Regions from separate parts of the Paraburkholderia sp. EG286B genome, predicted to be linked through region 2. Evidence: predicted binding sites of a transcription regulator. Region 2 holds the regulator's gene; the other holds the start of a gene.
What was found. Region 2 encodes NrdR, which represses ribonucleotide reductase genes. Its sites were predicted from a motif close to CACNANATNTNGTG; they were not measured.

Region 1 (14,341 bases), on a different contig from region 2:
GGCGATCTTTAGCATCACGGTATGGTGAAATTAATCTGGATTGCAGAATTGTCGCACGAGGCAACGAGTGACACAATATGGATTCGACCATGGTTTTACTGGATGAATAAGGAATACGTATCGTATTTAAACTGACCGATCTCTTGCGCTTACCGCGACAGATGCAGATTAGGCATTCAGCGGCGCGCCGCGCGCCGCACCAGTAGCCCTACTTAAAAAGCTGGACCGAGAGCAATGCGGCATCGCAGTTCAGCAGGTTGACCCGTTTCTGGCGCACCTTCAGCATGCCGTCGCGCAGCGATTGATGAATGCGGGCTCTGCTGTCGCCGGGATCCTGTCCCCGATCATCTTTGGCGTGCTGGTGGACACGACCGGCAGCTGGACTCTGCCGTTCGCGGGTTCCATCGTCATGCTGCTCGTTGGTATCGTCGCTGCCCTGCGCATGCGCCCGGACGTGACACTGGCAACCGGCTCGGCCACGACGCAGGGGCCACTCCCTGCGTCGTCTGGCCATTGAGCCGGCCTTCGCACCATCGCCGCGAAAGTGCGCGTCGCTCCCGGTGATTAACGTTGATCTGAAGTCGGTGCCGGCGCAGGCAAAATAACCGGCTCGCGAGCCGCCTGCGCGGCGGGGCGTCAGAACATCTGCCGGATACCGGCCATCACACCAAGCTGCGACAGGCCCGCCCCCGGCGACGCGCCCGCGCCGCCCTGGCTTATCGTGTAAGCCGCATGGGCGCTGTTGGCGAGGTAGCCGCCCTGCAAATAGACCGCCGAGCGCTTCGAAAGCAGGTAGGTGCTGCGCAGCGTGACGAGCGTGCCGCGCGCGTTCTGGTCGCTGTCGATCATGCGATAGACCCCGCCGTCGATCAGCCACGCCGGCGTCGCGTACCACGATGCCGTCATGTAGTAGAGGTTCGATTGCACGTTAGGCACCGTGGCGGCTGCGGTGTCGACACGACGCCCCAGCCAGCCGCCGCCCACCTTCACCGGCCCGAGCTGGGCATAGCCGTTCAGCTGGATGCGCGAATCGGTATCGCCCGAGTTCGTGAGCGGTATTGGCGTCACGCCGTCGAAGAAGTTCGCCGCTGCGCCGGGGCCGCCGCGCTGCTGGTCGTACGCGGCGGCGACGCCGAAGCCCGCGGGCGCGTCGTAGCGCAGCATCGCCGACCACTGACGGCATGCCCGCGAGTCGCCCGGTATCTGCCCTGCACAGGTGCCCTGTCCGGGCGAGTTGCCGGTGCCGGCGGCGTCGCGGCCGAACGACCACGTCGCCCCCGCCGTTACGCCGTGCCATTTGCCCTTCCAGGCGACGGTGTTGTCGCTGCGAGCGTTGGGCACGTAGTTGTCGAATGTCCCGCTGCCGCCGTAGATGTCCGGCCCGAGCAGATCCGAATCCTGCAGCGCCCAGAACGTCATCGTGTACTGACGCCCGAAGCTCAGCACGCCGAATGGCCCTTCGAGGCCGACCCACGCCTGGCGCCCGAAGAGACGCCCGCCCTGCCCGCTGTCGCCGCCGCGCACGTTGAAGCCGCTTTCGAGCACGAATACCGTGGACAGGCCGCCGCCAAGCGGCTCGGTGCCGCGCAGGCCCCAGCGCGACGGCATCTCGCCCGTGATGCCGGGCATGCGCACGAGGCTGTCGCCCGCGCGATTTGCATGCGTCACATATTCGATGCCGGTATCGAGGATACCGTAGAGCGTCACACTGCCCTGGGCATGGGCCGCACTGCTCGCGGCCATGCCGAATGACGCCGCGCAGGTCGCGGCGATGATCTTTTTCATTGAACGATCTCCAGTCGTATCGACGTCGCTCGTGCGTTCGTCGTTTTATTTGTGTTACTTCCTGCGGCGCGTGCGCCGCGTTCAATCCCCGCTCAGCAGCAATTCGTCTTGCGGCGCCGGGGAAGGCTGCGTGCGCCAGCGTCCGAGTGCCGTCATCGCGATGCCCGCAACGACCGCAGGCACGCCGACGATCACGAAGACCAAAGGCAACGTCAGTCCCATCGAGAGCATCGCGCCGCCCGCGACCGAGCCGACCACCGATCCAAGCCGGCCAATACCGTTGGCCCAGCTCACGCCGGTAGCGCGGCAATCGGTCGGATAGAACGCCGCGGAAAACGCATTGGCGCCGACCTGCGAGCCCGATACGCAAAAACCGGCGAGGAAGACCGCAATCGCCGCGAGCCAGGGCGTCGACGTGAGCGAGCCGATGGCGGCCGTGAACACGCCGGCCGCCGCGTAGCTCGCACCGAGCACATAGCAGGGGTTGAGACGGTCCATGAGCCAGCCGAGCACGATCGCACCGAGCGTGCCGCCGACCTGGAACATCGCCGTGACGAGCGCCGCTGTGCGCAGCGAGGCGCCGGTCGTGCGCAGCAGCGTTGGCAGCCAGCTCGACAGCAGGTAGATCACGAGCAGGCTCATGAAGAAGGCCAGCCACATGAGCAGCGTGCCGCGCAGCAGTTCGGGACGGAACAGGTGACCCACGGGCGAACCGCCCGCTTTCGCGCCGGACGTCGTGAACGTCGCGCCTGCGAGGTCGGCATGGGGGGTGATGCGCGCGAGCGTGCGTTCGATGCGCTCGCGATGCTCGCCGCGGCTTGCGAGATAGCGCACCGATTCCGGCAGGCGCCACGCGAGGATCGGCACGAGTGCGATCGGCACAATGCCGCCCACGAAGAGCACCGAGCGCCAGCCGTAATGCTCGATGAGCGCCGCGGCTGCGAATCCGCCGAGCGCGGAGCCGATCGTAAACCCGCAGAACATCGTCGTGACGAGAAACGAGCGGCGCGCCGACGGACAGAATTCCGACGTAAGCGTGATCGCGTTCGGCATGGCGCCGCCAAGGCCCAGACCGGTCAGAAAGCGCAGCGCGATCAGCACGCCGATCGACGGCGCGAACGCCGAAACCAGACTCGCCAATCCGAATGCGCCCACGCAAACGAGCAATAACCGCTTGCGCCCCAGCCTGTCGCCAAACGGGCCGAACACGAGCGCACCGACCATCAGCCCCGCCAGACCCGCACCGAACAACGGCGCGAGCTGCGCGGGCTGCAGTTGCCACTGCAAATGCAGCACGGGTGCGATGAAGCCGATCGCGGCGGTATCGAAGCCGTCAATGGCAACGATCAGGAAGCATAGCGTGACGATCAGCGTCTGAAACCGCGAGACGCGATGCCGATCGATGAAGGCCGTCACGTCGACGGTGCTTGAGATTGCCATGGTTGTCTCCTCAGGTTGCGGTTGCGCGTCATGCGTACCGCTTCGGGCACTACGTTGCGAGCTGGCTGGGGTGGTACGTCGAGGCCTGGCGCCGCCTGTCGGCGCGCATGCCCATCCCGCGCGGTGCGCGCCGGATGCGCGCCGCGTCGGGGTCGTTCGGGAATTGGGGGCCTTGCCAGGCTGTGCGCGACGCGCAGCGCTGAAGGGTCTTGGGACGCGCGCCGGTTTATCGCGCTGGGCGGCGTGCGGCGTGGCGTACGTGCGCAGCAACGTGCCGACGGTCAGGACGACGCTTCGGGGACTGCGCGAGTCTGGCGGGACGGCCGGCGTGCGGTGCGTCCGCAAGCGCCAGTTGCCGCGTGCGCAGCGTTGTTGCTGACATCGTTGTCTCCTGTCTTTTTGAGCCTTTGGCGTGGCGCCCTGGCTCTATGGGTCGATGTGACGGAGCCCATTAAACGCCATGGAGGTATGTCAAGTAAAATGACAAATTCATATCTTCCATATGTTTTTTCGTATAGCTGAATCGGGAAGACGTTTCGCGGATGCATCGCCCGCTGGCGTGGCCTTCCTGCCTTATGGTCGAGTCGAATATTAATTTGCACTACGACATATATCTTTGATCTGCGATTACCCATCACTAGACAGGACGGTACGCCGGCAAACCTGCCAGCGAACAATGCGTCCTCGATGCGACGGTGGATTCCCTCGCCGTGGCATACTCACCACGAGCGGCAACGGCAGTATGCTCGGCATAGCGATCACATGCGCATCACGACGCACCGCGATCCCTGCTGCGTTACATCCTGGAGGCGTACATAACGATGCCCCGACACAACCCGGCACTGCATCGCAGCCAGAAAGCCCCCATGACCAGGGCGAACCGGCGCTTCCTGATCGTCGGCGTAATCATTCTGTTGGCTGCGTTTGGCTGGGTGGTGGGGATCATGGTCGCACCCGCGTTCCAGCGCACCATCGTCATGACCAGCGGCGCGGACAACGGCATCTATCGCGGCTTTGCGGATCGCTATGCGCCCATCCTGAAGCGTGCGGGCATCAAGCTCGATATCCGCAGTTCTTCCGGCGCGGTGGAAAATTATGAGCGGTTGAGAGACCCGAACAGTGCCTACGAAGTCGGTTTCATCCAGTCGGGGACCACCAGCCCGAAGGAGACCGACGGTCTGCAGACAATCGCTGCCGTGTCGTACGAACCGATCTGGGTGTTCTATCGCGGCGACACGACGGTCGACCGGCTGTCGCAACTCCGCGGCAAGAAGATTTCGACGGGCGTGCCCGGCAGCGGCCTGCTCAACGTCGCACAGGTATTGCTCAGCTACAGCGGCATCACGAGCCAGAACTCCACCCTGCTGCAAATGGATGCACCGGCAGCTTACCAGGGGCTCGAAAGCGGCCGGATCGACGCGGCTTTCTTCATCGGCAGGCCCGACGCCGAAATGCAGAAGACCCTGCTGAACAGCGACCTCAAACTGATGAGTTTCGCGCAGGCAGACGCACTGGTTCAGAAGTTCCCGTCGCTTTCAAAGATCGTCTTGCCGCGCGCGTCGACGAGTGTCGCCGATGACCTGCCGCGCGCCGACGTCACGCTGCTCGCGGCAACGGCGCTGCTGGTCTCGAAAGACACGCTGCATCCGGCGCTCGTCTATCTGCTGCTCGACGCGGCTCACACCGTTCACGGCGGCGAAGATTACTTCACACCGCTCGGCACGTTCCCAAACCTGAAGACCGAAGAATTCCCGATCTCCGACGAAAGCGTCCGCTACTTCAAATCCGGCCAGCCATTCCTGTATCGCTATCTGCCGTTCTGGCTCGCGAGCGTGATCGAACGACGGCTGTTGATCCTCGTGCCGTTCGCGGCGCTCCTGATCGGCTTGCTTCAGGCGTTGCCGCGCCTGCTCGAGGCGCGGATGAAAAAACGGCTCGTGGTCTGGTACCGCGAAATCAAGGCACTTGAAGACGAAGTGTGGAGCAGCAGTGAGCCGACCCGCTCGCAGATTGCGCAATGGAGCGAAGAAATCGAGAACATCGACGCGAACGCGAGCCGGATCCGCATTCCGTACCGCTATTTCCAGGATGTCTACGCGCTCAAGCAGGCGATCGGTGTCGTGCGGGACCGGATAGCCCACGTTGCGCAGCGAACCCAGGAATAGCGGCGCGGCAGCGTCGGCTTCGCAGCCGACACCCCACTATCGCGCGGCCGCAGCAGACGAATAGATCGCCGGCGCGGCGGGACCCTCGACCTTGAGCATGCCCAACGCACCTTTATTGAAGGTGCGGAAGATCGAATGGTCGACGAGTAGAAACGTGCCGGGCACTTCCGTGCGAAACTGGACGACCTTCGCACCGCCAGCCGGAATCAGCGTGGTCTGCACGCTTTCTTCATAGTGTTTATCCGAGCCGTCCCAAACCCGATCGAAAATCTCGCCGATTACGTGGAAACTCGACACCAGATTCGGACCGCCATTACCCACGAACAGCCGGACCGTTTCTCCCACTTTCGCTTTTAAGGCGTTATCGCCAGTGAGTGCGCCTTCCCTTCCGTTGAACAATACGTAAGTCGGCTGTTCGTCGACCGCCTTCTCCATATCGAAGGTCTGCATGCCTTGATCGTGATATTTGCCATTCGTGTAGAAGTCACCCTGCATCACGTAGTATTCGCGGTCGACTTTCGGCAAGCCTTCGGGTGGATCGACCTGAATCAAGCCATACATGCCATTGGCGATGTGCATGCCGACCGGGGCCGCCGCGCAGTGATAAACAAAAAGACCCGCATTGAGCGCCTTGAACGTGAACGTGGCATCGTGGCCCGGCGACGCCAGTGTCACTGCGGCGCCCCCTCCCGGCCCGGTCACCGCGTGCAGGTCGATGTTGTGCGGCATGTGCGAATCCGACGGGTTCTTCAAGCGGAGTTGCACCGTGTCGCCCTGACGCACGCGGATGAAGCTGCCCGGTACTGTGCCGCCAAAGGTCCAGAAGTCATAGCTGACGCCGTCTGCGATCTCCCGCTTCACTTCCTTGACTTCGAGATCGACGATGACCAGCGCGGGATAGTTTCGCTCGATCGGCGGCGGCACGTTCGGCGGACTGGTCAGCACAGCGTGAATCGGCTGCCCTTGTGGCGGCCCAAAATCACCGGGCGTGGCGCCGGGCTGGACGGTCGCGGACAGCCCCGCGACCGGATAAGCAAGACTCGCCAGCAGGCCGAGACCGGCAAGTGCAGTACATAACCTTCCTGTCATGATTATTCTCCTTACAGGTTCCCGCCGCCCGGCTCCCGAGGTCATACGCAACGCGCCGGGCGGATAAAACTTGATATTCCACAATTAAAAAACATCGCCTCCCATTCCAGCTTCCCCTCTCTCTTTTGCGATGCATCAGTTAAAAAATTATTCTGCGCGTCTCATTGACACACTCATAAATTCGAGATAAATTACTTGAAACAAAAACGCGTTCTGCACGTCCACATATAACGACCATAAACGTGAAACAGGCTAACGCTTAAATCGAGCAAACCCCTTAACTTGAATTAATTATTCAATCTCTCTTATCGACACAATGTCGCATGCGATTCAAACAATCGTATTACGCACAACTTAGTGTCGTCAAAATTCGGAGTTAATGCTCAAGGATCAGCATGCAGCGAGGAAAGAGCCACTCCGCGCACTCGGGGAATGTGCGCAGAGCGTCGTCCGGCCGATACCTCGATCCGGACGCAAGAATGGATTCGCTTCGTGATGCGCGGCAGGTGGTCGCCGCGACCGCCTCAATCCACGCCGTCTTCGGCGATGCGGATGATGCGCGTGAAGTCGCAGAGCGTCACGCGCTGATTGCTCGTGACGATCCAGCCGGACTTTTCCCAGCGCGTCAGAATGCGGCTCACCGTGTATAGCGTTGTCCCCGACATTTCGGCGACGTGTTTGCGGGTCAACGGGAAATCGATCTCCGTGCCCTGCCCCGTGTTCTCGCCCGCCTTCTCGGCAAGCCGCAGCAAGGCATGTGCAATACGGCGTTCGACACTTTGGGTGGCGATCTCGCGAAAGCGCTCCTGCACTTCCTGCAAGCGCCTGCCAAGAATGCCGACCAGGTTGACTGCGATGCGCGGGTAACGCGTCATCAGTTCGAACATGTCGGCCTCGCTCCAGCTCAGGGCCACCGACTGGGTGAGCGTGACCGCTTCCGCCGGATAGCGGCGGTCGGTGAACAGCGCGACGGTGCCGAACATTTCACCTGGTGCGACGAAACGGATCACCACTTGCTCGCCGTCGCTTCCCGACTGGGAGATGCGAACGCCTCCTTCGATCAACGCGTAGGCCCTTCCCGCCCCATCGCCCTGATAGAAGATGCGGGCCTCCGTACGCAACTCGTGCGTGCGCGCGCAGATCAGCGTATCCGCCAATGCGACGGGCGAGAGCCCTTGAAAAAGCTCCATGGATGCGAGCACGTCAGATCTGACCAGCGATTGAGCATTCATTTCGTTTCGTCACCAAAAGCGCGCCGCCCCGTATTCAGCGTCTTTTATCGACACCCCTTGGCCAGGTAGGGCTTTGTGCAAGCGCAAACGTAGTTCTCCTGTGGGCAGCTTAGCCTAGCGACAGGCTACCGAAGCCGGCAAACCCGTGACTAATTGGCACAGCCCTTGAACATGACCCGAATCTGATTTTTAAACCGCTCATGCCGACGAGCGGTGATCGCCGGCATTTTTCCCCATGCATTACACCTCCGGATAAAAGGAGAGAGGATATGCAGTCAACAAGTCGTCTATGGAAATGGCTCGGGCTGGTGTGCCTGTTGTCATTCGCCGCTCTACTCTACCTGGGACGCGAGATCTATCTCGCGGCGCCCCCTATTCCCGCCGCGGTCGTCACCGAAAACGGCGCCACGGTATTTACCGGCGACCAGATCAAACGCGGTCAGCAGGTCTGGCTGTCGGCCGGCGGCCAGCAGCTGGGTACGGTCTGGGGCCACGGCAGCTACGTCGCCCCCGACTGGTCGGCCGACTGGCTGCACCGCGAAGCGCTGCAACTGCGCGACATTTGGGCGCAGCGGGACTTCGGCAAGGCCTGCAAGGATCTTCCCGTCGAACAGCAAGGCGCGCTCGACGCGCGCCTGAAGCGCGAGATGCGCGCCAACCGCTACGATCCGCAAACCGACCGCGTCACGGTAACGGCGCAGCGCGCCCAGGCGATGCGCGAGGTGGCGACGCACTATGAGGCGCTCTTCGGCGCCGACCCGGCGCTCAACACGCTGCGCGACCAATACGCCATGACGGCGGGGAGCGTTCCTGGCGCGGATGACCGCACGGCGCTGGCTGCGTTCTTCTTCTGGTCGGCATGGTCGGCTACCACGGACCGCCCCGGTCAGACCGGCATCACCTACACGAACAACTGGCCGCACGAGCCGCTCGTCGACAACGCGCCGACTGTCGCCAACGGCATGTGGTCGATTGCCAGCGTGATCCTGCTGCTCGGCGGCATTGCCGCGATGCTCTGGTATCACACCGCGCACAGCGACGAAGACGAATCGGTGGCAGCGCCTGCCGCCGATCCGCTCTTCAACGTCAAGCCCACGCCGTCGATGCGCGCGACCAGGAAGTACTTCTACGTGGTGATCGGCCTGCTGCTGGCCCAGGTGGTCATGGGCTCCCTGACCGCGCACTACGCGGTCGAAGGACACAGCTTCTTTGGCATTCCGATCGCCGAAGTGTTGCCGTGGGTGGTGAGCCGCACGATCCACACCCAGTTCGGTGTCCTGTGGATTGCCACGGCCTGGCTCGCGACCGGCCTCTATATCTCGCCGCTGCTTTCGGGCCAGGAGCCGCCGCTGCAGAAGCTCGGTGTCGACGTGCTGTTCTGGGCGCTGCTCTTCATCGTCGTGGGATCGACCGTGACGGGCTGGCTGGGCTCGCTCAAGCACCTCGGCACCGGCTTCAGCTTCTGGATCGGCAACCAGGGCCTGGCGTACACCAGCATGGGCCGCGTCTGGCAGATCCTGCTTTTCGTCGGCTTGATGATCTGGCTGTTCCTGATGGGGCGCGCCCTGATGCCGGCGTTGAAGAATCGCAAGACCGAAGGCCGCGGGCTGATCGGCATGGTGTTCCTCTCGGCGACCTGCATTGGGCTCTTCTACGCGTCGTCGCTCGCGTGGGGTCAGCACACCCATTACTCGATGATCGAATACTGGAGATGGTGGCTCGTGCACCTGTGGGTCGAAGGCTTCTTCGAAGTGTTCGCCACCGCCGTGATCGCACTGATCTTCTCGCGCCTCGGCCTGATCCGCATGTCGACGGCCAATCGCGCCATCGTGTTCGAAACGATCGTGTTCATGTTCGGCGGGATTCTCGGCACGCTGCATCACCTGTACTTCACGGGGGCGTCCACGGCCGTCATCGCGGTCGGCGCCGTGTTCTCCGCGTTCGAAGTCGTGCCGCTCGCACTGATCGGGCTCGAAGGCTGGCAAACGTATCGCAGGACGCAGGCCGCACCGTGGGTGCAGACCTATAAGTGGGCCATCCTCTGTTTCGTCGCCGTGGGCGTGTGGAATACCGTCGGCGCGGGCCTGCTGGGCTTTTCGATCAACCCGCCCATCTCGCTCTACTACGTGCAAGGCCTGAACATGACGCCGGCACACGGTCACGCAGCGCTGTTCGGCGTGTACGGCATGCTCGGGATCGGGCTGATGCTGTTCTGTCTGCGCGGCATGTCGTCGCGCGAGGCCTGGGACGACTCGCTGCTCAAGATGGCGTTCTGGATGCTCAACATCGGCCTCTTCATGATGGTGTTCATCTCGATCCTGCCTTCCGGCATCTACCAGGCATGGGCCAGCGTGAGCAAGGGACTCTGGTATGCGCGCTCGCCGGAAGTCATTCATTCGTCGCTGATGCAAACGCTGGTGTGGCTGCGCGTGCCCGGTGACGTGGTGTTCGCGGCAGGCGTGCTGTACCTCTGCTGGTTCGCCGCGCGGCTGCTGTTCCGCCGCCCCGAAACGGCTGTCCCCGTCGAAGCCAAGGCGACACACAAGGCGGCTCAACGCGTTTGAACGCCGCACTGACAAGCCGGCCACGATCGGTGGCCGGCTACCTTCAGGACATGCTTTTCACACTTCCACTATTTTCACCAGGAGCCTGATATGGCCGATATTCTCGACAGCCGTACCTATGTATTCGACGCGCGCGGCATTGCCAAACGATTCCGTCATGCAGCGATTTTCGGTGCGCTGGAAGCGCTCGACGACGGCGAGACGATGCGCTTCGTGAACGACCACGATCCCATTCCCCTCTTGCAGCAAATCGCCCAGTACTATCCGCGTCCGGTTCGTATCGAATACGTGGCGCGCCAGCCGGAGCAGGTCGTGATCGACTTCGTGCTCGCAAGCCCTGATTCGAACACCGCTGGCACTCAGGAGCGGGCTGCGGGCGGCTGCGGCAGCTCCGGCGGCACCTGCGGGTGCAGCGGCGGCTAACGCGCGCCTCGCACTGGCTCCCTCCTCAAACGGCATCCCTCCCTCCTGCAAGGCCGGCACGCGCAAGCCGCATTCGCGCGCTGTGCCGGCCTCTCTCCCTCGATCGTCGCCAATCGCCATCGACGCGTGCGTGTAATCGCCGCGTCGTGTCCCGCGTGACGCCGCCAAAGCGTCGCCTCCGCAGCACGAATCCCGCGAAATTAGCACGGATCAAGTCCCGCCAAATGCGTCGTCGAGTGTCGTTGACACGCACTACATGTAGTCAATAAGATCGCCTCGCCAACAATATCTAGTATTCAAAGGAGGGTTCACCGTGCCCCTTGCGCTTCCCGCCTCGATTGCCGGCCACGCCCCCGCGCTGCCAGGCGCGCCGGGCAAGACCCAGCAGGACAAGCCGTTGATCGAAGTCCGCTCTTCGATCGACGAGTATCTCGAGCAACAGGACTGGCGGGTCAACGCCAACGCCAATCAGGGTTATTCGCTCGGCGGCCTGATCCTGAACGTCTCGGGCAAGGTCATTGCCAACTACTGGCTCAGTCATGTGTACCCGGCGGCGGTTGGCCAGGCCCACCGCAATGCGGATCTGCATATTCACGACCTGGACATGCTCTCGGGATATTGCGCAGGCTGGTCGCTGCGCACGCTCCTCAACGAAGGCCTGAACGGTGTACCGGGAAAAGTCGAAGCCTCGCCGCCGAAACACATGTCGAGCGCCATTGGCCAGATCGTCAATTTTCTCGGCACGCTGCAAAACGAATGGGCGGGCGCGCAGGCGTTCAGTTCGTTCGACACGTACATGGCCCCCTTCGTGCGTCACGACGATCTGTCTTACGCGGAGGTTCGCCAATACATTCAGGAATTGATCTACAACCTCAATGTGCCTTCGCGCTGGGGTACGCAAACGCCCTTCACGAATCTCACATTCGACTGGGTTTGCCCTGAAGATCTACGCGAGCAGGTGCCGCTGATCGGCGGGCGAGAAATGTCCTTCACCTACGGCGATCTGCAGGCCGAGATGGACATGATCAATCAGGCGTATATCGAAGTCATGATGGCCGGCGACGCGAAAGGCCGCGCCTTCACGTTTCCGATTCCAACCTACAACATCACGCCCGATTTCGACTGGCACAGCCCGAATGCCGACCGCCTGTTCGAAATGACCGCCCGCTACGGACTGCCCCATTTCCAGAATTTCATCAATTCTGAACTCAAGCCGAACATGATCCGCTCGATGTGCTGCCGGCTGCAGCTGGATCTGCGCGAGCTGCTCAAACGCGGCAACGGCTTGTTCGGTTCCGCCGAACAGACCGGGTCCCTTGGCGTCGTCACCATCAACTGCGCGCGTCTGGGCCACCTCCATGCCGGCGACGAAGCCGGGCTGCTCCGGCGCCTCGACGAATTGCTCGAGCTCGGCAAGACGAGTCTCGAGATCAAGCGCGAAGTCATCCAGCACCACATGGACAACGGGCTGTTCCCGTACACGCGGCGTTACCTCGGCACGCTGCGCAACCACTTCTCCACGCTGGGCGTGAACGGCATCAACGAAATGATCCGCAATTTCACGTCCGACGAACACGATATCTCCAGCGAATGGGGACATGCCATGGCGATCCGCGTGCTCGATCATGTGCGCGCGCGCATGCTCGAGTATCAGGAGGAAACCGGCCACATGTACAACCTCGAAGCCACGCCGGCCGAAGGAACGACCTACCGCTTCGCCAAGGAAGATCGCAAACGCTTTCCGGGCATCTTGCAGGCCGGCACGCCGGATATGCCCTACTACACGAATTCGTCGCAGTTGCCCGTTGGCTTCACCGACGATCCGTTCGAAGCGCTGGAGCGCCAGGACGATCTACAGCGCAAATACACAGGCGGTACGGTATTGCACCTGTATATGACCGAGCCGCTTTCCTCGGCCAACGCGTGCCGGACACTGGTGCAACGCGCGCTGAACCGATTCTCGCTGCCCTATATCACCGTCACGCCCACCTTCTCGATTTGCCCGAAGCACGGCTACCTGGGCGGCAGCCACAGGTTTTGCCCACGTTGCGACGAAGAAATCCTTCAACGCAAGCTTTCTCAACTCGAACCCGCTGAGGTCTGAACCATGAGCACCGTACTCTCTCAATCCGCGAAGGCTAACCACGCTGGCGTCACGCTCTCCGACGAAGAGCGCCAGCCCTGCGAGATCTGGACCCGCGTCATGGGTTATCACCGGCCGGTCTCTTCGTTCAACACCGGCAAGAAGGGCGAATTCCACGAGCGCAAATATTTCAGCGAACGCGAGGCACGGCTTGCCCATTGAGATGAAATCGCGCGGGCCGGACTTCGGCCCGCAAGCACCCCGCTCGCTGCGCGTGGGCGGGGTGGTCCCTTTCACCGCAACCGATTATCCAGGCCAGATTGCGGCGGTCGTATTCGTGCAGGGATGCCCATGGCGCTGCGCGTATTGCCATAATCCGCATTTGCAGCCGCGCACCCGCAATGGTGCGCTCGAGTGGCAAGCCGTACTGAACCTGTTGACGCGCCGCGTGGGCTTGCTCGACGCCGTGGTCTTTAGCGGCGGCGAGCCGACAGGCGATCCGGCGCTCGGGCAGGCCATTCGCGATGTGAGAACGCTAGGTTTCAAGGTTGGCCTGCATACTGCCGGTACGCATCCGCGACGTCTCAAGGAAGTCTTGCCGCTGTTAGATTGGGTTGGACTGGACGTCAAGGCGGCGTTTGGCGACTATGGGAGCGTCACTTACGTGCCCTCAAGTGGAAAGCATGCGCTGGCCAGTCTTGAGGCCGTGCTGGCCAGTGGCGTGCAATACGAATGCCGAACCACGTTACATCCCGAGCTACTGCCAGAAAGCAAAATCCTGAGCCTTGCGCAAACACTTTCGGCCATGAACGTAACGAACTACGCGCTGCAGGTCTTTCGCACTCAAGGTTGTGACGACGACGGTTTGAACGCCGCATCGATGGCGGGCTATCCGGATCAGGAACTTGTCGGCAGGATAGCCGCACTGTTTCCCGCCTTCACGCTGCGCCGCGGATAAAGCGAATATGCAGACGGCCTCACCGTATCTTGGCGTGGAGCGCGCCGAGCGCCACTATGGAATCAAGCACGCGACTGATGACCTGCTCGGCTTCCTCGCGATCGAAGTCTTCATGGAAGCGCTTTTTCACACCACAGTCGGCCAGCTGAACGTGCTGATCGGGAGCGATGCCGTGTCGCTCCAGACACTTTTGCGCGCACGCCAGAGGACAGCCATCGATCACGACGATGGGCCGTCCCGATCCGGCAATCTTCAGCAGCGCAGGAACGTCGCCGCCCACGCCCGCGATGCAGGACATTTCCGCTGCGCCACGGCGATCGAGCTGCAGGGCGACATGATTGGCCATCTGCGCCGCGCTTGAACAGCCCGAGCAGGAGTACACGAGCGGCAACGCTTTTCTGTCAACAGTCATCGAAGACCTCGTTCGATACGGGTTCACATCCACGGACCTTTCATTTCGCGGACGCGTCGAAGCCAGCGTTCCGGTGCGAAGCGGCCGAGCGAAAAGTACGTCGCCAGATCCGTCGCATCCAGCGCGTTCTTCACCAGCAGGCCCAATTCGGTATCGCCCTCCATCGTCAGGCGGCGGCTGAAGAACAGCG
Region 2 (14,341 bases):
CTGCGGCGGCGCGCCCTTCGTGAGGTAGTGGCAGAGCCACTCGCTGGCGGGGCCGCGCGCCGCGTCGGTGCGATGAATCAGCGAGATGTTGTAGCTCACCGAGCGCCGGTCCGCGAGCGCGACGCGCACGAGCCGCCCGGCTTCGAGATCGCCTTCCACGAGGTGCTTCGGCATCGACCCCCAGCCGAGGCCCGCGAGCAGCAGCCGGTGCTTCGCGCCGAGGTCGCCGAGCTTCCACGCGCGATTGCTGTACACGCCGAAGTTCTGGCCTTCGGTCAGGCGGCTGCGGTCGGTGAGCACCAGCTGCGTGTGCTCGCGCGCGTCCGAAATGCGCACGGGGTGCTCCGCCTTGGCGAGCGGATGGCAGGGGGCGGCCACGAGCACGAGTTCCACGGTGCCGATGGACTGCGCCTCGATCACGTGCGGCCAGTTGTGGTTCGGCCCGCTGATCCCCACCGCGCAGTCGCCGTCGAGCACGAGCTTGAGCACGCCGCCGAGCGCTTCCATGGTGAGATTCAGCGCGACGGTGGGAAACGTGAACGCGAATGCCTGCAGCGCCTCGACGAGGCGCTGCGACGGAAACATCACGTCCACGGCCAGCGAAACCTCGCCCTCGAGCCCCCTCTGCAGGCCGGCCGCCTTGGCGTTAAGCTGACCCATGAGCAGATCGAGGCGGCGCGCGTCGGCGAGGATCGCGCGGCCCGCGGCCGTGAGTTCCGGCTTGCGCTTGCCGCGCTCGAACAGCGCGACGCCCAGCAGCGCCTCGAGATTGGCGATCGTATAGCTGACCACCGACTGCGCGCGGTCGAGCTGGCGCGCCGCCGCCGAGAAGCTGCCGGTTTCGGCGACGGCGATCAGCGCGCGCAGCTGCTCGAGGCTAGGGGAGCGGTCCGAGGTGCGGTCCACGAGGTACGGTCCTTTTCGATCTATCGAAAAAATGGATGATAACCATCCATTTTAGACGATTGTTTGAATAGGTTTGGCCGGGTAAAGTGCACACCTCGAATAATGGAGTCGTATGCCGATGAACCCTGACGTCAAGCCCGCCGAGCGCTATAACGGCGTCGCCATGCTGCTGCACTGGCTGATCGCCGCGCTGATCGTCTGGGGCTTTGCGCTCGGCTGGATCATGACCGACATTCCCGGCATCACGCCCACCAAGCTGCGCTACTTCTCGTGGCACAAGTGGATTGGCGTGACCGTGCTCGCGCTCGTGCTCGTGCGCATTCTCTGGCGCGTCACGCACAGGGCGCCCGCGATGCCCGGCTCCATGCATGGCTGGGAACGGCTCGCCGCGCACCTGGGCCACACCGCGCTTTACGTGCTAATGGTCGCGATTCCCGTGACGGGCTACCTCTATAGCTCGGCGGCGGGCATCCAGGTCGTGTACCTCGGCATCTGGCCGATGCCTGTGCTGATCAGCCCCGACACCGCGCTCAAGGGCGTGCTGCGCGTCGTGCATATCTCGTTGAACTACACCTTGCTCACCGTCGTCGTGCTGCACGTGCTCGCCGTCATCAAGCATCAGCTGATCGACCGCCAGAACATCCTCTCGCGCATGCTGCCGTTCGGCACACCGCGTGACTGACTTCGCGGCGCGCATGCGCCGACTCCGTTTCCCGATGCCTCCCACCTTGGACCGACTGCCCATGATCCAGCGTCTTGCCCATTCCGCCTCCGTCGTCGCGCTCGGCGCGGCGCTCGCCGCCGGCGCGGCGTTTGCCACGACCTTCGCCACCAACGCCAACGCTGCTGCCGAAGCCGCGAAGAACTCCGTGAGCGCCGTGTTCAAGCAGATGAACGTGCCGGTCGAAGGCCGCTTCAATCACTTCACCGCCGACGTGCGCTTCGATCCGGCGAACGTCGCGGCATCGAGCGCGAAGCTCGACGTGGAGGTGGCGAGCTTCGACCTCGGCGCGCCGGAATACAACAAGGAAGTCGCCGGCGACGAGTGGTTCGACGCCTCGCACTTCCCGCACGCGACCTTCGTCTCCACGCAGATCAAAGCCGGCGCGAACGGCGCGTTCACGGTGGCTGGCAAGCTGACCATCAAGGGCAAGACGACCGACGTCGTCGTGCCGGTGCAGTACCGCAAGGACGGCGCCACCCAGGTGTTCGACGGCACGCTGCCCATCAAGCGCCTCGCGTACGGCATCGGTTCGGGCGAGTGGAAGGACACCTCGATCGTCGCCGACGACGTGCAGATCAAGTTTCACATCGTGTCCGCCGCGCACTGACGCGCGTACGGCAGCGCTTTTTCACCCCGTTTCTCCCGCACCAGGAATCGATTCATGAAGACCACGATTTTCGCCGCGGCCGTTGCCGCCTCGCTCGCCGCCTTCGTCGCTACGCCGGCGCTGGCAGCCGCCACGACCTACAACCTCGATCCGATGCACACCTATCCGAGCTTCGAAGCCGATCACTTCGGCGGCGTCTCGGTGTGGCGCGGCAAGTTCACGAAGAGCTCGGGCACGGTCACGCTCGACCGCGAGGCGAAGACGGGCACGGTGGACGTGACGATCGACGCAGCGTCGATCGATACCGGCAACGCGAAGCTCGACAAGCATGTGAGCTCGGCCGAATTCCTCGACACCGCGAAGTACCCGACGGCCACCTACAAGGGCACGTCGATCCGCTTCGACGGCGACAAGCCCGTGGAAGTGATCGGCACGTTCACGCTGCATGGCGTGACGAAGCCGCTGAACCTGAAGATCGACTCGTTCAAGTGCTTCCAGAACCCGATGCTCAAGCGTGAGGTGTGCGGCGCGGACGCGTCGGCGCAATTCGACCGCGCGGACTACGGCGTGAACTGGGGCCAGTCGTATGGCTTCAAGACGGCCACGACGCTGCAGATCCAGGTGGAAGGCGTCAAGGCAGACTGAGTTTGCGCGCGGCATGGACCGCGCGTCGCTCGATGCGAAGCCCGTGCGCTGTCAGGCGCGCGGGCTTTTTTTTGTTGCGGGCAGCGATAAGGACGACGAAGTGTCGTCACTGGATCGGCGAGGTTGCGTGCGTGCTGCGCGGCGACAGCGCGACATCGACGACATGCGAATGCCAGATGCCGCAGGTGGCCTTCACGGGCACCCAGGCGTACTTGCCGCGGACCTTGGCGAAGGCGCGCAGATGGATCAGCGTGTCGATGGACGGGACCGGCGTGAGCGTGTCGCTCGCGGCGGGCGCGGGCGTGGCATTGGCGCGCACTGGCTGCTCGATCGTCGCCGAGAGCGCGCGCCGATCGGGCACGAGCAGCGAATCGTAGCGCTGCGCCTTGTGCACCCACTGGTCGAGCGCGGCGACGCAATTGACGACGGCGTCCGGCACGCGAATGCGGCGCAGGTATGCGTAGTCTTCGGGTTGCGGCTGGATTTGCGCCTGAACGCGCAGACTGAGCCAGAATAGCGCGAGCAGGGCGCAGGCAAGGGTCGTGAACTTCATGATGACGTGGCCTGTGCAGCGGGGATGTGACGGCGGGGGAGCAGGGAGTATACATGCTGGGCGCATGCTCGCGCGCCGAGTCACTCAAACCGCTTGAGCTTGCGCCGTACGCTGCAAGGCAAAAAGCCCAGTCCGGAGACTGGGCTTTCTGTTTGATGCTTTGGTAGGCCGTACGGGATTCGAACCTGTGACCAACGGATTAAAAGTCCGCTGCTCTACCAGCTGAGCTAACGACCCAAAAGAGAAGCGGGATTATAGCGGCGCCGGGTCAACACGTCAACCTTTGCCGTCATAAAACCGATGGAAACGCCCGGAGCACGCCGTGCCCCGGGCCTTCCCTGTATGCGAGAGGCGCATTTCGCGGCTTTGGCATTACACCAGCGCCACGTCACGCCAAAACCAGCCAGCAGCGCTTATTTGAGCTGTGCAAGCTTGCTCTGCGCCGTCTGGGCGACATCCGAGTTGCCGTACTGCGAAACGACCTGTTCGAGCGTGCGTTTGGCCGCAGCCTTTTGCCCCTGCTCGATCTGGTTGTTCGCAATGGCCAGCAGCGCCTCGGGCGCACGCGGATGCTGCGGGTATTTGTTGACGACGTTCTGCCACGTCGCGGTCGACCCCTTGTAGTCCTTCAGCGCATAGAGCGCGTTGCCGAGCCAGTACTGCGCGGTCGGCTGGTAAGGACTCTGCGGGAACTTCGCGATGAAGCTGCGGAACGATGCCGCCGCGTTCTTGAAGTCGCCGTTGCGGAACTGCTGCGAAGCGGCGTTGAACGCGTCCATCTCGCCCGGCTGAACCGTGCCTTGCATGCCGTCCACGGTCTCCTGCTGCGGCTCGAACTTCTTGAGTCGCGTGTCGAGATCCGTGTAGTAGTCCTTCTGTTGCTTCTGCAGGGTCGCCAACTGGTTCGCCATATCCTCGTTCTGTCCGCGCAACGTCGCGACCTGCTGGTTGAGCTGGTCGAGGTGGTTGGACTGGTCGAGGATCGTGCGTTGAGCGGCGGACAGCTGGCTGGACAGGCTGTCCGTTTTCGCGCGCAGGTCGAGAATCGCCTGGCGCGCCTGATCGTCATCGAAGATACCCGCGTGGGCCGGCAGCGCCGCAAAGGCGACGCCAGCCACGCAGGCGGCTGCGGCTGCGCGCAGCGGGGAGAAACGGTGCGACATACGCCCCTTCATCCAATGCTCAATTACTGTTGATACACGAGGTCAGCACGGCGGTTCTGCGCCCACGATGCTTCGTCGTGGCCCGTTGCGACCGGCTTTTCCTTACCGAGGCTGACAGCTTCCATTTGCGAATCGGGCACGCCCATCAGCGAGAGGGCGCGACGGACCGCTTCAGCACGCTTTTGACCCAGCGCCAGGTTGTATTCGCTCGTGCCGCGCTCGTCGGTGTTGCCCTGGATCAGGACGTGACGTTCCGGGTGCGTCTTGAGGTACTGTGCGTGAGCTTGCAGCAGCGACTGGTAGTCGTCCTTGACGGCGTAGCTGTCGAAATCGAAGTACACGCTGCGCTTGGCGAGCGGGCTGTTCGGGTTGTTCAGCTCATCGACGTTCACCTGGGCGACCGCGTTCGGGTTCGGCTGGGTGTTCATCGCACCGGCGTTCGGGTTCGTTTCCTTGACACCCGACTTGCACGCTGCCAGTGCACCGATCATCAAAACGGCCAAGGCCAGGCGTACTTTCTTCGACATCATTTTTTCTCTCCTGAAGTGTTATTGCATAAAAGGACCCCAGGACGGCTCGCGTACGCTGCCGCCCTGAACGGACAGGATTTGCCGCGTACGACCGTCGGTCGATACTGCGGCCAGCACGCCACGGCCGTTCACCTGTGTGGCGTAAAGAATGTACTGACCGTTCGCCGCGAAGCTGGGCGATTCGTCATGTGTCGTGTCGGTGAGCGCAGTGGCGACACCGGACTGCAGATCTTGAATGTACAGCTTAAATCCGCCGCCCGTGCGTGAGATGTACGCCAGTTGCTTACCGTCCGGGCTGACCTTCGGGCTCGTGTTGTAGTTGCCCGTGAACGTCACACGCTGTGCCGCTCCGGCGCTTTCGCCCTGGGCCGGCATCTTGTAAATCTGAGGCTGGCCGCCGCGGTCGCTCGTGAAATAAATCCAGCGTCCGTCAGGAGAGTAGTTGGGTTCGGTGTCGATCGTCGTGCCTTGCGTGAGGCGGTGCAGGCCGGAGCCGTCGGCATTGACGGCGAAGATTTGCGTGTTGCCCGTGCGCGACAGTGCTACCGCGAGCGTGCGGCCGTCGGGAGACCAGGCCGGCGCCGAATTGTTGCCCTTCTGGTCCGAAATGATCACGCGGCGACCCGTCGGCAGGTCATGCACGTAGACGATCGGCTTCTTCTTTTCGAAAGATACGTAAGCGACCTTGGTGCCGTCGGGCGACCAGGACGGCGAGATGATCGGCTCGGGGCTCGACAGCGCGATGTGCGCGTCTTGTCCATCGGAGTCCGAAACCTGCAACTGGAAGCGGCCGCCCGTCTTGATCACGTATGAAAGACGCGTGGCGAACACGCCGCGATCGCCGAGCAGCTTCTGATAGATGTAGTCGGCAACCTTGTGCGCGCTCATGCGCAGGCCGCTTGCCGGGCTCGTGAGCACGAGGCCGCCGAGGCTTTCGCCCTTCACGGTGTCGTAGAGCTTGAAGCGCACTTCGTACTGGCCGTTGGCGAGCTTGTTCACGCTGCCCGCAACGAACGCGTTGGCGCCCTTGGCCTTCCAGCTGCCGAGGTCGACGGAGTCGTTTTCCGAGATCGGTGCGCTGCCGGCGTCGATATTGGTAAATTTCCCGCTGCGTTGCAGGTCGGCGCGGACGATGGCCGCGACCTGCTCGGGCGAATTCGCTTCACCGGCAAAGTTAGCCGTGGCGATGGGGAACTGGGTAGAGCCCACGCCGGTGACGAGGACGTTGAGTTGTGCGTTCGCCGCTCCGCCCGCCGTGATCAGGCAGGACGCGACGAGGGTTCGCAGGCCAAGCTTCGTCATCAATGTCATGCTGTGATATTTCCTGAAAAAAGCAATTTTGTCATAACGCGCAACAGCAGACTGACCCGAAAACGTTCGAATCGTTCCTTTTTAGCCACTGTTGCGCGGCGGCTTTCCTCAACCTTTCTGCGCCTTGCGCTCGCCATTAACCTGCCGGGCGCAAGGTGATCTTGAAGCTCGAAGGCGCCTTGCCGTCGGTATCGACCGGCATCGGATCCGAGCGCTGAACTGCCCGCAACGCGGCGTCGTCCCACGACGAGTTGCCGCTGCTGCGCGAGATCGTCGCCGAAAGCAGCGTGCCGGTCGGCGAGCAGCGCACCGCGATCTCCGTCTCGAGACCCGACGTTTCGCCCGACCACACGATGTTCGGACGCACGCGGCGGCGCACCTTGTCGGCGTAGCCCGGCGACGTCGCGTTGCCGCCCGAGCCGCTGCCCGTGCCGCTCTTCGCAAGACCGTTGCCGCTCGAGCCTTCGCCGCCGCCCATCGCGCCTTGCATCTGCGCGATGCGGGCGCGGCGTTCCGCGTCGAGCTTCTTCGCCTGGGCGTCAGCTTGCGCTTTCGCCTTGGCCGCCTTCTCCGCATCGGCCTTCTTCTGCGCGTCGAGCTTCGCCTGCTTCTGCTGCTCTTCTTCCTGCTGCTGCTTCTTGAGCGCGTCCTGCTGCTGTTGCTGCTGCTTTTGCTTCTCCGCCGCGGCCTGCTGCTGTTCCTGCTGCTGCTTGAGCTTTTCCGCCTTCTGCTGCGCGGCGAGCTGCGCAGCCTGCTGGGCCGCGAGCTGCTGACGCTTCGCTTCGGCTTCCTGCTGGGCTTTCAGACGCTGCTGCTCGGCCAGTTGCGCCTCGCGCTGCGCTTCCTGCTGCTTACGCTTTTGCTGTTGCAGCGCAATGTCGGCTTCCTCGGTTTGCGGCGGCGGCGGGGCAGGAGCGACCGGCGCGGGCGGCGGCAGCGGCTTCGGTGTCGACAGGTCCGGCACCTCGGTCCACAGTTCCGCCTCTTCACCCGCCGGCGTGCTGTTCTGCCAGTGGATGCCGTGATAGAGGAACAGACCGAGCAGCACGTGCATGAGCACCGCGAGGGCGATAGCACGTCCCGTGCCACGCTCTCGCGGAGGCTGCAGCGGATACGAATCGTTCTTGCGGATCATTGCGATTTGACGAGCAGTCCGACACGTTTGACGCCATGCGACTTCAGGTCGGACATCACGTTCATTACCGTCTCGTATTTGACGGACTTGTCGGCGGCGATCACGACGGGCTGGTCGGGATGGCTCTGCTCGCGATCGGCCACGAAGCCATTGAGATCGGCGCGCGACATGGTCTGCTGCTGCGTGGCGCCGGAGTCATCCTTGTAGCGTACGCTCAGATTGCCGTCGGGGCGAATATTGACCACGACGGGCGGCACCTGCTGCTGCTGCGACGCGCCGCCGACGGTCGGCAGGTTGACGATGGACGGCGCCACGAGCGGCGCGGTCACCATGAAGATCACGAGCAACACCAGCATCACGTCGATGTACGGCACGACGTTGATGTCGGCCATCGCACGGCGCGAGCGGCTGCCTCGCATGCTCGAACGGACTGAGCCTCCCATCTTCGACTCCTTGCTTCGTGAAGATTAGTGGGCCTGACGCTGCAGGATGTTCGAAAACTCTTCGATGAAGGTTTCGAAGCGGATCGCCAGACGGTCGATGTCGTGCGCGTAGCTGTTGTACGCGACCACCGCCGGAATGGCGGCGAACAGACCGATCGCGGTCGCTGTCAGCGCTTCGGCGATGCCGGGCGCGACGTTCGCGAGGGTGGCCTGCTGCACGTTCGCGAGACCGCGGAACGCGTTCATGATCCCCCAGACGGTGCCGAAAAGACCGATGTACGGACTCACCGAGCCGACCGAAGCGAGGAACGAGAGGTTCGCCTCGAGCGCGTCCATTTCGCGCTGGAAGGCGGCGCGCATCGCGCGGCGGGCGCCGTCGAGCACGAGGCTCGGATCGTTCAGGCGCTTCTCTTTCGCCTTCAGGAATTCGCGCATGCCCGACTCAAAGATACGCTCGAGCGCGCCGATCGTGTGACGGTTGTTGGCTGCGCTCTGGTAGAGCGCCTGCAGGTCGCCGCCTGACCAGAAGTCGCGCTCGAAGCGCTCTGTCTGGGAGCGCGCCCGGCGGATCGCAAACCACTTGCGGAAGATGAAAGTCCAGGAAATCAGCGACATGAGCAGAAGAAGCCCCATCACCGCCTGTGCCAGTATGCTCGCATTAAGAACGAGAGAAATGATCGACAGATCTTGTGTAGTGTTCATATAGGTTCGTTGTGACGTCCCGAAAGGGGCGAGCGGCTGCAAGACAACGCAAGGCTTCCTGTAGGCGGTTGGGAAGCTCTCGCGCCGTCGCGGCCGAACCCTGCTTGGTCCTGCATTGACCGGCGCGAGTTCACTGGCGTCGTATCAACGGTAATTACTGCACTGCCGTTGACACGGCGTACAGGTCTTTCTGGGGTCCACGTTGCAAGGCTTCATGAACGGGGGCCGGAATGGGTGCGGGCCGCATGGCCGTGCTGTCGACGCAGGCGACACGAATGGTGCCCGTGGCGAGCAGCGTGTTCTCGCGCCACGCTTCCTGCATGAAGTCGACCGAGGCGCGGCCCAGCTTCTCGACGCGGCTTACGGTGGTGACGACGTCGTCGAGGCGCGCGGGCGAACGGTAGTCGAGCGCGGTGCTGCGCACGACGAAGAGCACGCCCGTTTCCTCGGCGAGCCGACGCTGATCGACGCCGCACGCGCGCAGCCATTCGGTGCGCGCGCGTTCGAAGAACTTCAGGTAATTCGCGTAAAACACGATGCCACCGGCGTCGGTGTCCTCGTAGTAGACGCGCACCGGCCACGTAAAGCCGCGCCCGGCCGGTGACGACGCCGCGTCCGGCTTGCTGGTGGAATTTTCCATGCCGCGCATTCTACCGGAACGCGAGGCCCCTACGTCTTTCGTACGACTGACGTAAGTATTAAATTTGTAAGGTAATTTTAGCCGCGGTGGATACTGGTGCCGGCGAACGTCTGGGCCACGGGCATCAGTTCGATCGTGTTGATGTTGACGTGCGCGGGGCGCGTGGCGATCCAGTAGATCGAATCGGCGATGTCCTCGGCCGTGAGCGGCTGCACGTCCTTGTAGACGCCGGCCGCCCGGGTGTCGTCGCCGCGAAAGCGCACGTTCGAGAACTCGGTGCCGCCGCACAGGCCAGGCTCGATGTCGGTCACGCGCAGTGCCGTGCCCGCGAGGTCTGCGCGCAGGTTCAGGCTGAACTGGCGCACGAACGCCTTGGTCGCGCCATAGACGTTGCCGCCCGCATACGGCCAGCGGCCCGCCACCGAACCGAGGTTGAAAATATGGCCGCGGTTGCGCTCGACCATGCCGGGCAAAAACGCGTGAGTGACCTGCACGAGGCCCGTGCAGTTGGTGTCGATCATGGTTTCCCACTCGTCGAGGTCGGCCTTCTGCGCCGGCTCCACGCCGAGCGCGAGGCCGGCGTTGTTGACCAGCACGTCGATGCCGGCGAACCCGGGCGGCAGCGCGCCGGGCGCAGCTTCGACCGCCGCGCGGTCGCGCACGTCGAGCTCGATGGGCAGCAGGGCGTCGCCGAGTTCGGCGGCGAGGGCGTCGAGGCGGTCCTTGCGGCGAGCGGTGGCGACGACGCGATGGCCGCCCTTCACGAAGGCCCGGGCGATGGCGGCGCCGAATCCTGCGGAAGCGCCGGTGACGAAAACGATCATGGTGGCTCTTTGGTCTATAGAAGGCGAGAAAAGGGGAGAGCCTACTTGCAATGCCGCATTGCGGCAAGAAAGGGACAGTACGCGCACGGGCCGCATGGCTACGGGCGCACTGGGGGCGGGCGGTTGCCTATTCCCGGCCGTTCCAATAAACTAACGCGCTCAATCCCTGCGTGACTGGCGATAGGGTTCCGGAACGGCGGCATTGGCGGTAGCCATGCGCTCGTTATTGGGGACCCAAGGTGGAACGACCCACCGTGAAGCGCAGGGTGCCGTTTTGCCGTTCGCCTGGGCAGCCTGATTTCGCGCGCTTTCGTTTGCGCTGCGGAGGCTGTCCTGCCTCGCGTGTGCGGCACCTCCTTCCGCCACGTCAAGGCTGGCCTCTTCGCCAGCAGCGCCGCGTACCCGCTACGCGTTCCGCGCGAGACCCGGTCAACCTGAACACACTTAACGGAATCCGTATGTTTGACAGAGCCGAAAGCACCATCGCCAACGTCGATCCCGAACTCTTCAAGGCGATCGAACTCGAGAACCGCCGCCAGGAAGAGCACATCGAGCTCATCGCGTCGGAAAACTACACCTCGCCCGCGGTCATGGCCGCGCAGGGCTCGCAGCTCACCAACAAGTACGCCGAAGGCTACCCCGGTAAGCGCTATTACGGCGGCTGCGAAAACGTGGATATCGTCGAGCAGCTCGCGATCGACCGCGTGAAGCAGCTGTTCGGCGCCGAAGCCGCGAACGTTCAGCCGAACTCGGGCTCGCAGGCCAACCAGGGCGTGTTCTTCGCCGTGCTCAAGCCGGGCGACACCATCATGGGCATGAGCCTCGCCGAAGGCGGCCACCTCACGCACGGCATGGCGCTGAACATGAGCGGCAAGTGGTTCAACGTCGTGAGCTACGGCCTCGACGCCAAGGAAGACATCGACTACGAAGCACTCGAAAAGCGCGCGCACGAGACCAAGCCGAAGCTGATCATCGCCGGTGCGTCGGCATTCGCGCTGCGTATCGACTTCGAGCGCATCGCCAAGGTTGCCAAGGCGGTCGGCGCGTACTTCATGGTCGACATGGCGCACTACGCGGGCCTGATCGCCGCCGGCGTCTACCCGAACCCGGTGCCGCACGCTGACTTCGTCACCACGACCACGCACAAGAGCCTGCGCGGCCCGCGCGGCGGCGTGATCCTGATGAAGGCGGAGTTCGAGAAGCAGATCAACTCGGCCATCTTCCCGGGCATCCAGGGCGGTCCGCTCATGCACGTCATTGCCGGCAAGGCCGTGGCGTTCAAGGAAGCGCTCTCGCCGGAATTCAAGACCTACCAGCAGCAAGTGGTCGACAACGCGCGCGTGCTGGCGGAAACGCTGGTCAAGCGCGGTCTGCGCATCGTTTCGGGCCGCACGGAAAGCCACGTGATGCTGGTGGACTTGCGCGCCAAGAACATCACCGGCAAGGCGGCGGAAGCCGTGCTCGGCACCGCGCACATCACGGTCAACAAGAACGCGATCCCGAACGACCCGGAAAAGCCGTTCGTGACGAGCGGTATCCGTCTCGGTTCGCCGGCCATGACGACGCGCGGCTTCGGCGTGAAGGAAGCCGAGCAGGTGGGCAACCTGATTGCCGACGTGCTCGACAATCCGGAAGACGCCGCGACGATCGAGCGCGTGAAGGCGCAGGTCGCCGAGCTGACGAAGCGTTTCCCGGTTTACCGCTAAGCCACGCGATAACCCATGCGCTGCCCCTTTTGCCGGCACGAAGACACGCAGGTCGTCGACTCGCGCGTGTCCGAAGACGGCGCCGCGATCCGGCGCCGCCGCCGCTGCCCGGCCTGCGACAAGCGTTTCACGACGTACGAGCGGGTCGAGCTGGCGATGCCTTCGATCGTCAAGAAGGATGGCAGCCGCACGGAATTCGACCGCCGCAAGATCATGGCGAGCATGCAACTGGCGCTGCGCAAGCGCCCGGTTGCGGCCGATGCGATCGACGCGGCGGTTGCCCGTATCGAGTATCAACTGCTCGGCAGCGGCGAGCGCGAAGTGCGCAGCGAGCGCCTTGGCGAGCTCGTCATGGGCGAATTGCGCGAACTCGACAAGGTCGCGTTCGTACGGTTTGCTTCGGTGTATCGACGCTTCGAGGACGTCTCCGAATTCGAAGACGTGATCGAGGAATTCCGCCGCGCGGGTGCCAACAACCCCGCGAAAAAGCGCTGAGCGCATTCGCATTTTTCTTCCTCCCTGCCAGGCCGCGGTCGTAACGCTTGCATTCTCGCGAGCCGACGCTGCGCGCACCAGCTAGCCGTTCGGCTAATTGTTTCGTTTCGCTTTCGTCCGTAGATTGATGGCAATCCGCTCGAACTAAGGATTGCTCATGAAGTCCGGAGGATTCACGCTCATTGAGACGATGGTCGTCATCGTCCTGCTGGCGATCTGCGCAACGGTTTCCACGCCCGTTTTCACCGCATGGCGCGTGCGCGATCAGGTCGACGCGCGCGCCAATGCCATGCTCGGCACGCTCGCCTATGCACGCAACGAGGCCATACGGCGCAAGTCGCGCGTTACCGTTTGCCGCGTCGACGCCGCGCGCCATTGCCTCGAGGCGGGCAAAGCGTGTCCGTCCGGTATTGCCGACTGGTCCTGCGGCTGGGCCGTCATGATCGAGCGCGCCGGAGCGTCTATCCCGTTGCGCACCCAGCCGGCGCTCGACGCGATTTCCGTGGCGTCGGGGCTCGCTGCCATCACGTTTTCGCCGCCGGCGGGGCAGACCATCGGCAGTTTGCGCAACTTCGAGATCGCCCCGCGGGCGCCGTCGGCGGCACAACGCGGCGCGGGCTGGCGGCGCTGCATACGCATCGCGCAGGGAGGCCGGGCACGCATCAGCGACGGCGCATGCACGGGGGCGCCATGAGCCGCGTGAGCGAGCGCGGCGCGCGCGGGTCGACGCTGCTGGAAGTCGCCATTGCGCTCGGCGTCATGGCGATGTGCGGGCTCGGCCTCATGAGCACGCAGCTTGGGCTGGTCCGGCACGCGCAACTGGCAGCGGCGCGCGAGCGCGCGGCCTTTGCCGCTGACGCCATGGCCGAAGCGGCGCACGTGGCGGGGGCAACGCCCGCAGCGACTGATCGATGGAAGGCGCTGGCGGCGAGCGTCGTGCCCGAAGGGCGGCTGACCCTGTCGAGCGCGGGCGGCGACGCATCGATCGCGTCCGTGAGTTGGGCGGCGACACCGCTCGGCGCAGCGTCGGGATCGACCGCGCTTTCGCGGGTTGCGCCGTGTCTCGATGCCACGTCGCCCGCCGGACGCGCCTGCGTCGCGCTGGCGTTTTTGCGATGAACAAGCGTTTCGCTCACGTGCGCCAGCAGGCCGGCCACACCCTGCTCGAACTGACGATCGCCGTGGCGCTGGGCCTCGTGGTGACGCTTGGCGCGCTCTCGGCATATCGCACGCAGCGCCAGGCCTATGCGCAGGCGAACGACGCCGCGCACATCCACGAGGCCGGCATGAATGCGTTGATGCTGATCGGCGAGCAGATCCAGATGGCCGGCTTCGTTGCCGCGGACGCACGCTCGCCACTCGCCGGCCCAGCGATCTTCGGCTGCGCGGCTGGGCGCCCGGTCGACGCCGATGTGGCGCTTGTCTGCAAGCCGCTGCCGAGCCGCTCCGATGGGTTGGCCGTGCGCTATCAAGGCGACAGTGTATCGACGTGGCCTACCGTAAACGGCCAGGTAACCGACTGCCTCGGGCAGGGGGTTGGCGTGGCAGGCGTGGAAATCGTGAACCGCTATTACGCCGATGTGGCGAGCCAGACGACTCGCGGGAGCGAGCTTTACTGCGCGGGCGCTGGCAAGCCGCAGCCGCTCGTCGAGGGCGTCGAGCGTTTGCGCCTGCGCTACTGGACAGCGGGCGCGGCGCAGGCGGTCGACGCTTCGGCGCTCGCGCGCGATCAGTGGGCGTCGGTCGTCGCGGTCGATCTGTGCGTGCTGGTGCACGGGGCGGCCTTTGCGCGGCGCATGCGCTACGTCGATTGCGACGGTGTGCAGGCTGTCGGCGCGGATGGGCGTGCGCGACAGGCGTTCTGGCGGCACATCGTGCTGCGCAACGTTGTGCCGGCAGCGTCATGAAAACGAACCTGCGCGGGAAGCGTCGCATACGCGCCGCGTGTCGGGGCGTG

Region 1: a site for NrdR is predicted at 10,980-10,993, ahead of AB4Y42_RS35635 (ribonucleoside triphosphate reductase). Genes of this name have one in related genera too.

Annotation. Positions count from the first base shown of each region.
Region 1 covers NZ_JBFRCF010000024.1:35,595-49,935, reverse strand. The annotation lists gene AB4Y42_RS35680 (MBL fold metallo-hydrolase) at 1-15, opposite strand, end outside; partial or broken gene AB4Y42_RS35675 (MFS transporter) at 302-517, shown strand; gene AB4Y42_RS35670 (porin) at 637-1,785, opposite strand; gene AB4Y42_RS35665 (MFS transporter) at 1,867-3,225, opposite strand; gene AB4Y42_RS35660 (TAXI family TRAP transporter solute-binding subunit) at 4,092-5,390, shown strand; partial or broken gene nirK (copper-containing nitrite reductase) at 5,448-6,437, opposite strand; gene AB4Y42_RS35650 (Crp/Fnr family transcriptional regulator) at 7,004-7,669, opposite strand; gene AB4Y42_RS35645 (nitric-oxide reductase large subunit) at 7,981-10,275, shown strand; gene AB4Y42_RS35640 (DUF2249 domain-containing protein) at 10,366-10,698, shown strand; gene AB4Y42_RS35635 (ribonucleoside triphosphate reductase) at 11,057-12,802, shown strand; gene nrdD (anaerobic ribonucleoside-triphosphate reductase) at 12,806-13,003, shown strand; gene AB4Y42_RS35625 (anaerobic ribonucleoside-triphosphate reductase activating protein) at 13,005-13,739, shown strand; gene AB4Y42_RS35620 (putative zinc-binding protein) at 13,759-14,151, opposite strand; gene AB4Y42_RS35615 (SCP2 domain-containing protein) at 14,175-14,341, opposite strand, start outside.
Region 2 covers NZ_JBFRCF010000004.1:226,786-241,126, forward strand. The annotation lists gene AB4Y42_RS09905 (LysR family transcriptional regulator) at 1-906, opposite strand, end outside; gene AB4Y42_RS09910 (cytochrome b) at 1,025-1,588, shown strand; gene AB4Y42_RS09915 (YceI family protein) at 1,650-2,237, shown strand; gene AB4Y42_RS09920 (YceI family protein) at 2,292-2,882, shown strand; gene AB4Y42_RS09925 (hypothetical protein) at 2,989-3,435, opposite strand; tRNA gene AB4Y42_RS09930 (tRNA-Lys) at 3,597-3,672, opposite strand; gene ybgF (tol-pal system protein YbgF) at 3,849-4,598, opposite strand; gene pal (peptidoglycan-associated lipoprotein Pal) at 4,622-5,128, opposite strand; gene tolB (Tol-Pal system beta propeller repeat protein TolB) at 5,147-6,439, opposite strand; gene tolA (cell envelope integrity protein TolA) at 6,576-7,574, opposite strand; gene tolR (protein TolR) at 7,571-8,017, opposite strand; gene tolQ (protein TolQ) at 8,042-8,719, opposite strand; gene ybgC (tol-pal system-associated acyl-CoA thioesterase) at 8,874-9,368, opposite strand; gene ydfG (bifunctional NADP-dependent 3-hydroxy acid dehydrogenase/3-hydroxypropionate dehydrogenase YdfG) at 9,437-10,183, opposite strand; ZMP/ZTP riboswitch at 10,344-10,481, shown strand; gene glyA (serine hydroxymethyltransferase) at 10,642-11,889, shown strand; gene nrdR (transcriptional regulator NrdR) at 11,905-12,384, shown strand; gene AB4Y42_RS09985 (GspH/FimT family pseudopilin) at 12,542-13,078, shown strand; gene AB4Y42_RS09990 (hypothetical protein) at 13,075-13,503, shown strand; gene AB4Y42_RS09995 (PilW family protein) at 13,500-14,291, shown strand; gene AB4Y42_RS10000 (hypothetical protein) at 14,288-14,341, shown strand, end outside.